Regions from separate parts of the Pseudochelatococcus sp. B33 genome, predicted to be linked through region 1. Evidence: riboswitches for the same ligand, from Rfam matches in the RefSeq annotation. Region 1 holds a riboswitch; each other region holds the start of a gene.
The links. Region 1 has a riboswitch for thiamine pyrophosphate ahead of thiO (glycine oxidase ThiO). Riboswitches for the same ligand answer to the same signal wherever they lie in the genome.

Region 2: it holds a riboswitch for thiamine pyrophosphate, as region 1 does, so the genes downstream of both, thiC (phosphomethylpyrimidine synthase ThiC) here and thiO (glycine oxidase ThiO) in region 1, are expected to answer to the same signal.
Region 3: it holds a riboswitch for thiamine pyrophosphate, as region 1 does, so the genes downstream of both, thiE (thiamine phosphate synthase) here and thiO (glycine oxidase ThiO) in region 1, are expected to answer to the same signal.

What each region holds. Positions count from the first base shown of each region.
Region 1 covers NZ_JBSEFH010000011.1:48,437-52,599, forward strand. The annotation lists gene nagZ (beta-N-acetylhexosaminidase) at 1-970, shown strand, start outside; gene ACUSIJ_RS13570 (segregation and condensation protein A) at 1,001-1,840, shown strand; gene scpB (SMC-Scp complex subunit ScpB) at 1,840-2,457, shown strand; TPP riboswitch at 2,539-2,637, shown strand; gene thiO (glycine oxidase ThiO) at 2,627-3,775, shown strand; gene thiS (sulfur carrier protein ThiS) at 3,787-3,990, shown strand; gene thiG (thiazole synthase) at 3,994-4,163, shown strand, end outside.
Region 2 covers NZ_JBSEFH010000001.1:130,325-134,487, forward strand. The annotation lists gene ACUSIJ_RS00560 (DUF4167 domain-containing protein) at 952-1,929, shown strand; TPP riboswitch at 2,061-2,202, shown strand; gene thiC (phosphomethylpyrimidine synthase ThiC) at 2,278-4,146, shown strand.
Region 3 covers NZ_JBSEFH010000032.1:36,618-40,780, forward strand. The annotation lists gene dps (DNA starvation/stationary phase protection protein Dps) at 1-280, shown strand, start outside; gene thiD (bifunctional hydroxymethylpyrimidine kinase/phosphomethylpyrimidine kinase) at 410-1,219, opposite strand; gene thiE (thiamine phosphate synthase) at 1,223-1,930, opposite strand; TPP riboswitch at 2,014-2,166, opposite strand; gene accC (acetyl-CoA carboxylase biotin carboxylase subunit) at 2,216-3,589, opposite strand; gene accB (acetyl-CoA carboxylase biotin carboxyl carrier protein) at 3,593-4,063, opposite strand; gene aroQ (type II 3-dehydroquinate dehydratase) at 4,106-4,163, opposite strand, start outside.

The DNA of each region.
Region 1 (4,163 bases):
CCTGTTCCGGGATGCGGACCCTTGGGGGTTCATCCTGTTCAGGCGCAATATCGGCACGCCCGATGAGGTGCGCCGCCTGACCGGCGCCCTGCGCGAGAGCGTGGGGCGCGACGCGCCCATCCTCATCGATCAGGAAGGCGGGCGCGTACAGCGGATGGGGCCGCCGCACTGGCCGCGCTATCCGGCTGGCGCGGCCTACGGCCGGCTTTCGCCGCACGATCCGTTGTGGCGGCGCGCGCTCGTGTGGCTCGGCGCGCGGCTCATCGCCCACGACCTGCGGGATGTGGGCATCGACGTCAACTGCGCGCCCATTCTCGACGTGCCGGTGCCGGGCGCCAACGATGTCATCGGCGACCGGGCCTATCATGCCGATCCGGCTGTGGTGTCCGTTCTCGGCCGGGCGGCGGCGGAAGGTTTTCTCGCCGGGAGCGTGCTGCCCGTCATCAAGCATATTCCCGGCCACGGGCGCGCCAATGCCGACAGCCATCTGGCGCTGCCGGTGGTCGACGCGCCGCTGGCGGAGCTTGCGGCCCACGACTTCATGCCGTTTCGCGCGCTCGCCGATATGCCGGCGGGCATGAGCGCGCATATCGTCTTCACCGCGCTCGACCCCGAGCGGCCCGCGACGGTGTCGCCCGCCGTGATCGCGGGCACGATCCGGGGCGATATCGGCTTCGGCGGCCTGCTGTTCAGCGACGACCTGTCGATGCAGGCCCTCGACGGATCGATCGCCGGGCGCGCGGCCGCCGCACTCGCGGCCGGATGCGACATCGCCCTGCATTGCAACGGCGATTTTGCCGAGATGACGGTGCTCGCGGGGGCCGTGGGCGGCCTGACGGTGGAGGCAGAGCGACGGTCGAGGGCGGCGCTGGCGCGCATCCGCCACGCGCCCGAGCCCTTCGATCCTGTGGAAGCACGCGCGCACCTCGAAACAGCTCTTGCGAATCCGGGCGCGCTCGCCAACTCTTGATTCGCAAGGATCGAAGAGGATCAGAGGCCGGTGGAGACTGCCTTTCAGCCCGTTGATGACGATGATTTCGAGGACGCCGCGCGGCGCGACGACGCCCGGTCCGAGTCGGAGCCGGCGCTGATCGTCGACGTCAACGGCTTCGAGGGGCCGCTCGACCTGCTGCTCGAACTCGCGCGCCGGCAGAAGGTCGATCTGGCGCAGATTTCCATCCTGGCGCTCGTCGAGCAGTATCTCGCCTTCATCGAGGAGGCGCGCAAGCTGCGCCTCGAACTCGCGGCCGATTATCTCGTCATGGCGGCGTGGCTGGCGTTTCTGAAATCGCGCCTGTTGCTGCCGGCGCCGCCTGCCGTCGCCGAGCCCGATGCGGGCGATCTCGCCACCGTCCTGACGCTGCGGCTGCAGCGGCTCGAAGCCATCCGCCGGGCCGCGAGGCGGCTCGCGGAGCGGCCGCAGCTCGGGCGCGACGTGCTGGCGCGCGGCGCGCCGGAGAACATGGCGGTGACGACGCGGCCGAAATGGGACGCGACGCTCTACGATCTGCTCGCGGCCTACGCCGACAACCGTCAGCGCACGGCCAATTCGCGCGTCACGCTGGCGCAGCGCAGCGTGTGGTCGCTGGCCGAGGCGCGCGAGGCCCTGCACCGGCTCATCGGCGACGCGGCGGACTGGTGCCCGCTTGATGTCTGTCTCGCTCCCTACATGACGACGCCCGACATGGTGGCGACGGTGCGCGCCTCGGCGCTCTCCGCCATGCTGGAGATGGTGCGCGAGGGCCGGGTCGACATCCGGCAGGACGCGCCGTTCGCCCCCTTGATGCTGCGCCGGCGTTCCGCCGGCGGCCGCCTCGACGACATTCCCGAGGTTGCCTGATGAACGGGGACGCGCAGGCCCTCGCGGCGCGCGTGGTCGAGGCCGTCCTGTTCGCCTCGCGCGAGCCGGTGAGCGAGACCGAGCTTGCCGCGCGCGTTCCCTCCGACGCCGACCTTGCGGCGATCCTCGCCGGCTTGCAGGCGCACTACGCCGGGCGGGGCGTCGTGCTGGCGCGGGTCGCCGGCGGCTGGGCGTTCCGCACCGCGCCCGATCTCGCCCCCGCGCTGGTGCGCGAGCGCGAGGAGCCGCGCAAGCTGTCGCGCGCCGCGCTCGAGGTGCTCGCCATCGTCGCCTATCACCAGCCGGTGACGCGTTCCGAGATCGAGGAGGTGAGGGGCGTGGCCACCTCGCGCGGCACGCTCGACACCCTGCTGGAGGCGGGCTGGATCCGCCTGCGCGGCCGCCGCCGCGCCCCCGGCCGGCCCGTGACCTACGGCACCACGCCGACCTTCCTGTCGCATTTCGGCCTCATGTCGATCGACGATCTGCCGGGGCTTGAAGACCTCAAGGGCGCAGGCTTTCTGGACGGGCGGCTGCCGAAGGGCTTCGCCATCCCCGCCCCCCGCGACGACGACGCGCTCGCGGACGACGAGGACGCGCTCGACGACGGGCCGTGACAGCCGGCCTCATTTCATGTGACAGATTGCCTCTTGCGCGACTCCCTCTTGCGAAAGCCGGCGAAACATACGATGTTGCAATCATAGGCACTGGGGTGCCGCGCCGACGGTGCGGCTGAGATGATACCCATCGAACCTGTCTGGGTCATGCCAGCGTAGGGAGGAGCCGTTGAATACGCGCGTAACGCAATCTGTCATTATTATCGGTGCCGGCGTCATCGGGCTTTCGGTGGCGTGGCTCCTGGCACGCGCCGGCCGGCCGGTCGTCGTCTTCGACAGCGGCGAGGCCGGGCAGGGCGCGAGCCGCGCGGCCGCCGGCATGCTCGCCGCCTCCACCGAACTGGAGCCGGGGGAGCAGTGGCTGCTGCCGCTCAACCGCCGCAGCCAGCAATCATGGCCCGACTTCGCCGGCGAACTGGAGCGCGCTTCCGGGCTTTCCGTCGACCTGCGCGAGGAGGGAACGCTGCACGTCGCGCTCAACGCCGACGAGCAGGCGCGGCTGCGCCACCACATGGCGTTGCAGGAAAAGGCCGGTCTGCCGGTGGAGTGGCTGACGCCCGGCGAGGTGCGCGCCCGCGAACCGTTTCTGGCCAACGCCGCCGGCGCCATCTGGAGCGCGGGCGATCATCAGGTCGACAACCGCAAGGTCACCGCCGCCCTGCGCATCGCGGCGCCCGGCGCGGGCGCGGAACTGCGGGAGCACACGCCCGTCGACAGGATCGTGGTGGCGGATGGCCGCGTCACCGGCGTCGAGGCCGGCGGCGCGTTCCACGCGGCCTCCACGGTGGTGCTGGCAGCGGGCGCGTGGTCGCGCGGTATCGGCGGCCTGACGCCGGAGACCCGCCCGCCCGTGCGGCCCGTCAAGGGGCAGATGCTGGCGCTCGGCATGCCGGCGGACGCGCCGCTGTTGCGCCATGTCGTGTGGGCCTCCGGGATCTATCTGGTGCCGCGCCGCGACGGGCGGCTGATCGTGGGCGCGACCGCCGAGGAGCGCGGCTTCGACGACAGGCTGACGGCGGGTGGCGTGCTGTCGCTGCTGCAGAACGCCTGGCGCGCGCTGCCCGGCATCGAGGAGCTGCCGATCGTCGAGACGTGGACCGGGTTTCGCCCCGGCAGCCGGGACGACGCGCCGATCCTGGGGGAAGGCCCCGTGGCCGGCCTTGTCTACGCGACGGGCCATCACCGCAACGGCATCCTGCAGACGCCGGTGACGGCGGACATCGTCTCGCGCCTCATTCTGGAGGGTGCGCGCGACCCGCTGGCCGAACCGTTCGCGTTCGACAGGTTCCGGCAATCGATCGATAAGGGAGAGAAGTGAAAGTGAGCAACATGGAAGTGCGCGTGAACGGCCGGCCGGAGCCGCTGTCCGGCAAGACGGTGGCAGCGCTGTTGGCGCGGCACGACATCAACCCCGAGACGAAGGGCATTGCCGTGGCGCTGAACGGCGCGGTGCTGCCGCGCGCGCGGTGGGCCGAGACGCCGCTCAATGCCGACGACCGCATCGAGATCGTCCATGCCAAGCAGGGCGGCTGAGCCATGACGCAGTCCGACTCCGATCCGCTGGTCATCGCAGGGCGGGTGTTCACCTCGCGCCTGTTCCTGGGCACGGCCGGCTATCCGAACCAGAAGGCGATGCTCGATGCCGTCAAGGCGAGCGGCACGCAGATGACGACCGCCTCCATCCGCCGCATCGACCTGTCGGGCGC
Region 2 (4,163 bases), on a different contig from region 1:
AGCGCATGGGCCGTAGAAAACGCTTGGCGCGACTGCGGCAAGGCGATAATGTTTCGCTATGAATCAGGCTCGGCTGTCGATCTGAGGCCTTTTAGATGCTTTCGGCATCTTGGGGTGTGGCCGGTTTTCGTCCTCTGTTGAGCTGAACGCATTCGATCGATGAATGTCGCCAGCAGGCCGGAACGTTGCGTGATCAATCGAGGCAACTGTCTGTCGTTGGTATACGCGCCGCCTTTCGGGCAAGCAGCGATAGAATGCGCCTTGCGGGGAGTAGGACGCTCCCGCGGGCGGGGTTGATACACTTTAGTTGCAGTGAGCCTTATTCGCTACCTCTTGAACAGGGTTTTCAGCATGTCTGGAAGTTGTGCGCGCGTGTACCCGGCCAGCGCCCGGTCCTGGGACACGGAAATACTTCGATCGCCGGCTGGTAAATGATGGCCCGGCTGACCATGTAAACCTTGTTCCGGTCCCTGAAGATGGCCTGGATAGTCGGAACTCCTCTTGATCCATCGCTTTCGGAACAGATGCATATCCGACCAGTCCGGACTTCGCCGGTTCGATACGGTCGCCGGCCGTTGCCGGTGGCGCGTCTTTCCAGCCGTCCTCATCGGAACCGTTCATTGGCGCACCGACCCAGGGAATGGATGCCGTTTTCTGGATGAATTCGATGCAGAAACAAAAAGATAGAGCGGGATGGCGGAAGAGCGAAAGGCCGCCTCGCGCGAGGGATGGAAAGACCGTCGCGCCGGTCCGGTATCGCCGGGACAGTGCTGCGGAAATGGAGCGGCGGCATCTGAGAGAAAATGAAGACGTCGCTTTATCTTTCTGATTTGACGCCGGATTTTCCCGAAAGGCGCGAACTGCGCTTCGGTCCGGTGTTCTGGCGGGCACAGGTGTGCCGTATGGGGGCGACGATCCCCCTCAATTGTAGCTCCCGAAGAGATTAATCTTATGAGACCAGGTCAAAACAGGCGTATGCGCAACCGGGGACGGAAGGCCCCCAATCCGCTGACGAAGACGTTCGAGTCGAACGGACCCGACGTCAAGGTTCGCGGCACGGCGCAGCATATCGCGGAAAAATACACGCAGCTTTCGCGCGACGCGCAGGCCTCGGGGGACCGAGTCGCCGCCGAGAACTACCTTCAGCACGCTGAACATTACATACGCATCATCCTCGCCGCCCAGGCGCAGTTCCAGCAGAACTTCGGCTTCCCGCGCCAGTTCGACGACGAGCAGGACGATCTCGTCGAGGAGAACGGCATCGGCTACGGCGTACAGGACTACAGCACGCCCCAGCCGTCCGCGCGCTTCCCGCTCGCCGATGACGAGGCCCAGCCCATCCTGCCCGCGCGCGGCCAGCAGGAGCCCCGATCGCACGAGCCCAGGACGCAGGAGTCCAGGACCCAAGAGCCCAGGACCCAAGAGCCCAGAACGCAGGAGCCGCGCAATGCGGAGCGTTTCGAGCGCCCCGACAGGCAGGAGCGTCCCGACAGGCAGGAGCGGCGCGAGCGTTTCGCAAGGCGGCGCGAGGCCGCCGCGAACCGGTATGCGCAGGCAGCGCCGGCCGATGACGCGGGTTCCGCGCAGCAGCCGATCCTGCCGGCCTTCCTGACCACGCCGGTGCGCACGGTTCCCGGCAGCGACGAGCAGCCGGTCATCCTGGCGCCGGAGCTTCCGGAGGTGAACGAAGAGGCCGCCGTCGAGCCCGTTGCCGCACCCGCCCCTGCCGCACCCGCCCCTGCGGCCGACGACACCGTGGCCACGGAGAAGCCCGCGCCGCGGACACGCCGCCGCCGCACCGTTGCAAGCGCCGCGGAAGGCGACGCCGCAACCGAGGGAACGGAAAACGGAGCCGAACAGCCGGTTCGGAAACCCCGCGTGACGCGCACGCGCCGCAAGAGCGTCGACGACGTCTCGGTCGCCGAGTAGCCGGAGCGCCGCACGGCGGCGCCTCGCTATCTCTTTGCCCACGCATCGGATTCGTCACGGGAACGACGGCCGTTTTCGGTGCGATGCGACCGATATGTGATTGACAAAGCCGCCGAACGCGCCGACATTGTCCCCATTCCGAGGGGTGCCCCGCGAGGGGGCTGAGATTCCGTCGAGGATTGTCCGCAGCTGTTCGATCGCGGGCAATCCGCCATGGTGACCCTTGAACCTGATCCGGGTCATACCGGCGGAGGGACGGGACCATGTCGGCGCCAAAGCCCTATCTTTATCTGCATGCCTGTCAGTCGCCCCGTGCCCGGATTCTCATTTCCGGGAGGAGCGGACGACATGACACCATCGACACAATCCACATCATCGAAACGCCCGCGTGACGGCATCGCCGCCGTGCCGGCCGGCGTCACGACCGGTCCCATCCACGGCTCGCGAAAGATTTACGCCAGTCCCGAGGGCCGGCCCGATATCCGGGTGCCGTTCCGCGAGATCGGGCTCGATCCCGCCTGTGGCGAGGATCCGGTGCGCGTGCCGGACACGTCCGGCCCCTATACGGACGGCGATGCGGCCATCGATCTCGAGCGGGGGCTCGTGCCCGTGCGGGCGGAATGGCTCGTGCGGCGCGGCTTCGATGCGGTCGCCCCGCGCCCCGTGAGGCCGGAGGACAACGGCTTTTCGGGCCCGGACATCCCCTCGGGCCGCCTCGTGCCGGCCTGCCCCGCCGCGCATCCCGTGCTGGAGGGGCGTCACGGGCAGCCCGTGACCCAGCTCGAATTCGCCCGCGCCGGCATCGTCACCGACGAGATGATCTATGTCGCCCACCGGGAGAACCTCGGCCGCGCGACCATGCTGGCGGGGGCCGAGCGGCGGCGCGCCGACGGCGAGGATTTCGGCGCGGCGATCCCCGCCTTCATCACGCCGGAATTCGTGCGCGAGGAGATCGCGCGCGGGCGCGCCATCATCCCGGCCAACATCAACCATCCGGAGCTCGAACCCACGATCATCGGCCGCAACTTCCTGGTGAAGATCAACGCCAATATCGGCAATTCCGCCGTCACCTCAACGGCCGCCGAGGAGGTGGAGAAGCTCGTCTGGGCCATCCGCTGGGGTGCGGACACGGTGATGGATCTCTCCACCGGGCGCAACATCCACAACATCCGCGGCTGGATCATGCGCAACTCGCCGGTGCCCATCGGCACTGTGCCGATCTACCAGGCGCTGGAGAAGGTCGACGGCGAGCCCGACAAGCTCACCTGGGAGGTGTTCCGCGATACCCTCATCGAGCAGGCCGAGCAGGGCGTCGACTATTTCACCATCCATGCCGGCGTGCGGCTCGCCTATGTGCCGCTCACGGCGAGCCGCGTCACGGGAATCGTCTCGCGCGGCGGCTCGATCATGGCGCGCTGGTGCCTGTCGCATCACCGCGAAAGCTTCCTCTACGAGCGCTTTGGCGAGATCTGCGACATCATGCGCCGATACGACGTGTCGTTCTCGCTCGGCGACGGCCTGCGTCCGGGCTCCATCGCCGACGCCAACGACGCCGCCCAGTTCGCCGAACTGGAGACGCTCGGCGAACTGACGCAGATCGCCTGGGAGAAGGGCTGCCAGGTCATGATCGAGGGGCCCGGCCACGTGCCGATGCACAAGATCAAGGCCAACATGGACAAGCAGTTCGCAACCTGCGGCGAAGCGCCTTTCTATACGCTAGGGCCGCTCACGACCGACATCGCGCCGGGCTACGACCACATCACCTCGGCGATCGGCGCGGCGATGATCGGCTGGTTCGGCACGGCGATGCTGTGCTACGTCACGCCGAAGGAGCACCTCGGCCTGCCCAACCGCGACGACGTCAAGACCGGCGTGATCACCTACCGCATCGCGGCGCACGCCGCCGATCTCGCCAAGGGCCATCCGGCCGCGAAGCTGCGCGACGACGCGCTGTCGCGGGCGCGTTTCGACTTCCGCTGGAACGACCAGTTCAACCTCGCGCTCGACCCCGACACCGCCCGCGCATTCCACGACGAGACCCTGCCCAAGGAGGCGCACAAGGTGGCGCATTTCTGCTCCATGTGCGGGCCGAAGTTCTGCTCGATGCGCATCACCCAGGACCTGCGCGCCGAGGCGGAACGGCTTTCGGGGCTTGACGGCAAGGCGCAGGAGTTCAAGGACACCGGCTCGCAGATCTACGTCCCGGCGGCGGAATGACCGGCGCACGTCCCCGG
Region 3 (4,163 bases), on a different contig from region 1:
GCGGCTCACGGCGCTTGGCGGCATCGCCCACGGCACCGTGCAGGCAGCCGCCGAGGGCACCAAGCTGAAGGCCTATCCGCTGCAGATCACCGATGGCCTGGAGCATGTCGACTATCTGGCGCGCTCCATCTCGGAAGTCGCCAAATCGGCGCGCAAGGCCATCTCGGTGACGGAAGAAGCGGGCGACGCCGCCACCGCCGACGTCTTCACCGAGGTGACCCGCGGGCTCGACAAGAACCTGTGGTTCCTCGAAGCGCACATCCAGGAAGTCAACAAGTAAGCAGGCATGCGGGTGAGGCGCGAGAGCGTGCTTCGATCAAACGGAATCATTTGATCGATAGGAACTCGCTCAAAATCAAAAAATTAGATCATTCCAGCGTTTCCATGAACGCTGGAATGATCGAGCGCCTCACCACCAGGCGTGAAAATGGTGCACCGGGCCGTGGCCCTTGCCGATGGCGAGCCTGTCGGAAGCGGCGATGGCGCGGCTGACGTAGTCCTTCGCCGCACGCACGGCATCGATCTGCGCCGTGCCGCGCGCGAGGCCTGCGGCGATGGCCGACGAGAGCGTGCAGCCGGTGCCGTGGGTGTTGCGCGTCGCGATCCGCGGCGCCGGAAGGCGCGTCATGCCCGTGGCGTCCGCCAGCAGGTCGACGCTTTCCTCGCCGCGCGCATGCCCGCCCTTGATCAGCACCGCGCGCGGGCCGAGCTGCAGCAGTGCCTCGGCCTGCGCCAGCATGGCAGTCTCGTCCTCCGCGATCCCCGCATTGAGCAGCACGGCGGCCTCCGGCAGGTTGGGCGTGACGATGCTGGCGAGCGGCAGGAGCTTTTCACGCAAGGTCGCGACCGCGTTCTCGCTCAGCAGGCGGTCGCCGCTCGCCGCGACCATCACCGGATCGAGCACGACGGCCCGCTGGTTCCAGCGGACGAGGCCGTCCGCAACTGCCGCGATCGTCTCCGGCCGCGACAGCATGCCGATCTTGACCGCGCCGACTGCGAGATCCGAAAACACCGCGTCGATCTGCGCGCCGATGAAATCGGCCGGGACGTCGTGAATCGCGGTGACGCCGAGCGTGTTCTGCGCCGTGAGCGCGGCGATGACGCTGGCGCCGTAGACGCCGAGCGCCGAGAACGTCTTGAGGTCCGCCTGGATGCCCGCGCCGCCGCCCGAATCCGAGCCGGCGATAGTGACCGCGATGGGGGTGATGCCTGTCGCCATGGTTCAGCCTCCGGCCCCGCGCGCGGCGAGGCTCGCGTCGACGATGTGGCGCAGTTGCCGCGCCGCCTCGGCCGGATCGGCGGCGCCGAGGATGGCCGAGATGACGGCGACGCCGTCCGCGCCCGCGCCGATGACCTCGGCCGCGTTCGTGGCGTCGATGCCGGCGATCGCGCCGAGCGGCAGCGTCAGGCCGGCCGCGCGCGCGCTCGCCGCCATCCGCGCCAGCCCGTCGAGGCCGATAGGGGGCTTCGGGTTGTCCTTGCTCGACGTGACGAACACGCCGCCGATGCAGCCGTAGTCGATGGGCTCGCGCACGGCCTCGCGCGCCTCGTCCTGGTTGTTGATGGTCAGGCCGACGATGGCGCTGTCGCCGAGGAGCCGGCGCGCGTCGGCGGGCGCGATGTCGTCCTGCCCGATATGGACGCCGTCGGCGCCCGCCGCGAGCGCTACATCCACGCGATCGTTGATGAGCAGCGGCACGCCGCGCCCGGCGATCGCCGCCAGAATGGCGCGCGCCGTCTCGATGGCGGGGCGGGTTTCGGCGTATTTGTCGCGGTATTGCAGCAGCGTCGCGCCGCCGTCGATCGCTTCGCGTGCGAGGTCGGGCAGGGGCCGGCCGCCCGCCCGCTCGGGGTCGAGGATGGCGTAGACGCGCAGATCGACCGGGACGGGGATACGCGGTACCGGCTGGCTGTCGGACGGTTGCGGCATGAGGGCGCCTCGCTCGCATCAAGGATGCGGTTGGTCGATCATGCCCTGCGGAGGAACATCCGCGCCCTGCTTGCGCATCGAAGCCGCGGACCTATCTCGCTTCCCTCCGCCGGCATGACCCGGTTCAGGTTCGGTGGGTTGGCACGTGGCCTCTCAGCCCTGCAGCATCAAACCAAGAATGGGTACCGTTTTCTGGTTTGATGCATTTACGCTAGCGGGCACCCCAAGGAGACATACTCTATATTGAATATTGACCGGAAACGGGGCGAATGCAACCGCCCCGCCTCACACCGTGCGCTGGGCCTCGATCTCCGCGAGCCCGGCGGCATCCAGATAGTGCTCCAGCCAGTGGATGTCATAGAGGCCGTTCTGCACGTCCTGATTGCGCACCAGCGCCCGGAACAGCGGCAGCGTGGTCTCGATGCCGTCGACGACGAACTCGTCGAGCGCCCGGCGCAGGCGCATCAGGCACTCGGTGCGGGTGCGACCGTGCACGATGAGCTTGCCGACGAGCGAATCGTAGTGCGGCGGAATGCGATAGCCCTGATAGACCGCCGAATCGACCCGCACCCCGAGCCCGCCCGGCGGATGATAGTAGGTGATCGTGCCGGGCGATGGCCGGAACGACGACGGATGCTCGGCATTGATGCGGCATTCGATGGCATGGCCGTCGAAGACGATGTCCTCCTGCCGGATGGACAGCGGCGCGCCCGAGGCCACGCGGATCTGCTCGTTGACGAGGTCGATGCCGGTGATCATCTCCGTCACCGGATGCTCCACCTGGATGCGGGTGTTCATCTCGATGAAGTAGAACTCGCCGTTCTCGTAGAGGAACTCGACCGTGCCCGCGCCGAGATACTGCAGCTCCTGCATGGCGCGCGCCACCACGGTGCCGATGCGCTCGCGCTCGGAGCGGTTGAGCGCGGGCGAGGGGGCCTCTTCCCACACCTTCTGGTGGCGGCGCTGCAGCGAGCAGTCGCGCTCGCCCAGATGCACCGCGCCGCCGCGCCCGTCGCCGATCACCTGGATCTCGATATGGCGCGGCTTCTCCAGATATTTTTCCAGATAGACGGAATCGTCGCCGAAGGCCGCCTTGGCCTCCATGCGCGCGGTCGCCAGCGCGTCGCTGAGGCTTGCCGCATCCCGCGCCACCTTCATGCCGCGTCCGCCGCCGCCCGCCGCCGCCTTGACCAGTACCGGAAAGCCGATGTCCGCCGCGATGCGGTGCGCGTCCGTGTCGTCGCCGATGCCGCCCTCGGAGCCGGGCACGCAGGGGATGCCGAGGGTGCGCGCCGTGCGCTTGGCCGCTATCTTGTCGCCCATCAGCCGGATGTGATCGGCCTTGGGGCCGATGAAGGCGATGCCGTGTTCGGCCAGCACGTCGGCGAAATGCGCGTTTTCCGACAGGAACCCATAGCCGGGATGCACCGCATCCGCGCCGGTAATCTCGCAGGCGGCGATCAGCGCCGGGATGTTGAGGTAGCTGTCGCGCGCCGGCGGCGGGCCGATGCAGACGCTCTCGTCGGCAAGGCGCACGTGCATGGCGTTGGCGTCGGCGGTCGAGTGCACGGCGACGGTGGCGATGCCGAGTTCCTTGCAGGCCCTCAGGATGCGCAGGGCGATCTCGCCCCGGTTGGCGATCAGGATCTTGTCGAACATCGATTACTCGATAACCAGCAGCGGCTCGCCGTATTCGACCGGCTGGCCGTCTTCCACCAGCACGGCGGTGACCGTGCCCGAACGCGGGGCGACAATGTCGTTGAAGGTCTTCATCGCCTCCACCAGCAGCAGCCTGTCGCCCGCCTGCACCTTCGATCCCACGTCGATGAACGGCTTGGCGTCCGGCGAGGGCCGCCGGTAGGCGGTGCCGACCATCGGCGAGGTGACCGTGCCGGGGTTGTCCGCCAGCGAAACGGGCACCTGCGCCGGTGCCGCCGCGGCGGACAGGGCGGCCGGGGCTGCGGCCGCCACCGGCGCCGCAACGGGCGACGCGACGATGGTCGCGGTCACGTTGCGCGCCACGCGGATGCGCAGATCGCCTTTGGCGACCTCGATTTCGGTCAGGTCGGTCTGGGCGATGAGCTCCGCGAGCTCCCGGACGAGGTCTGGATCGATGGGGCTGATTCTTGCCATGCTTTCTTCAATCAGTGGTTCACCGCGCCGATCGGCGCATCTTCAACGGGGCGCATCGGAATGCCGGTCCTGACGCCGGCCTTGCAGTAGCGGAACGATG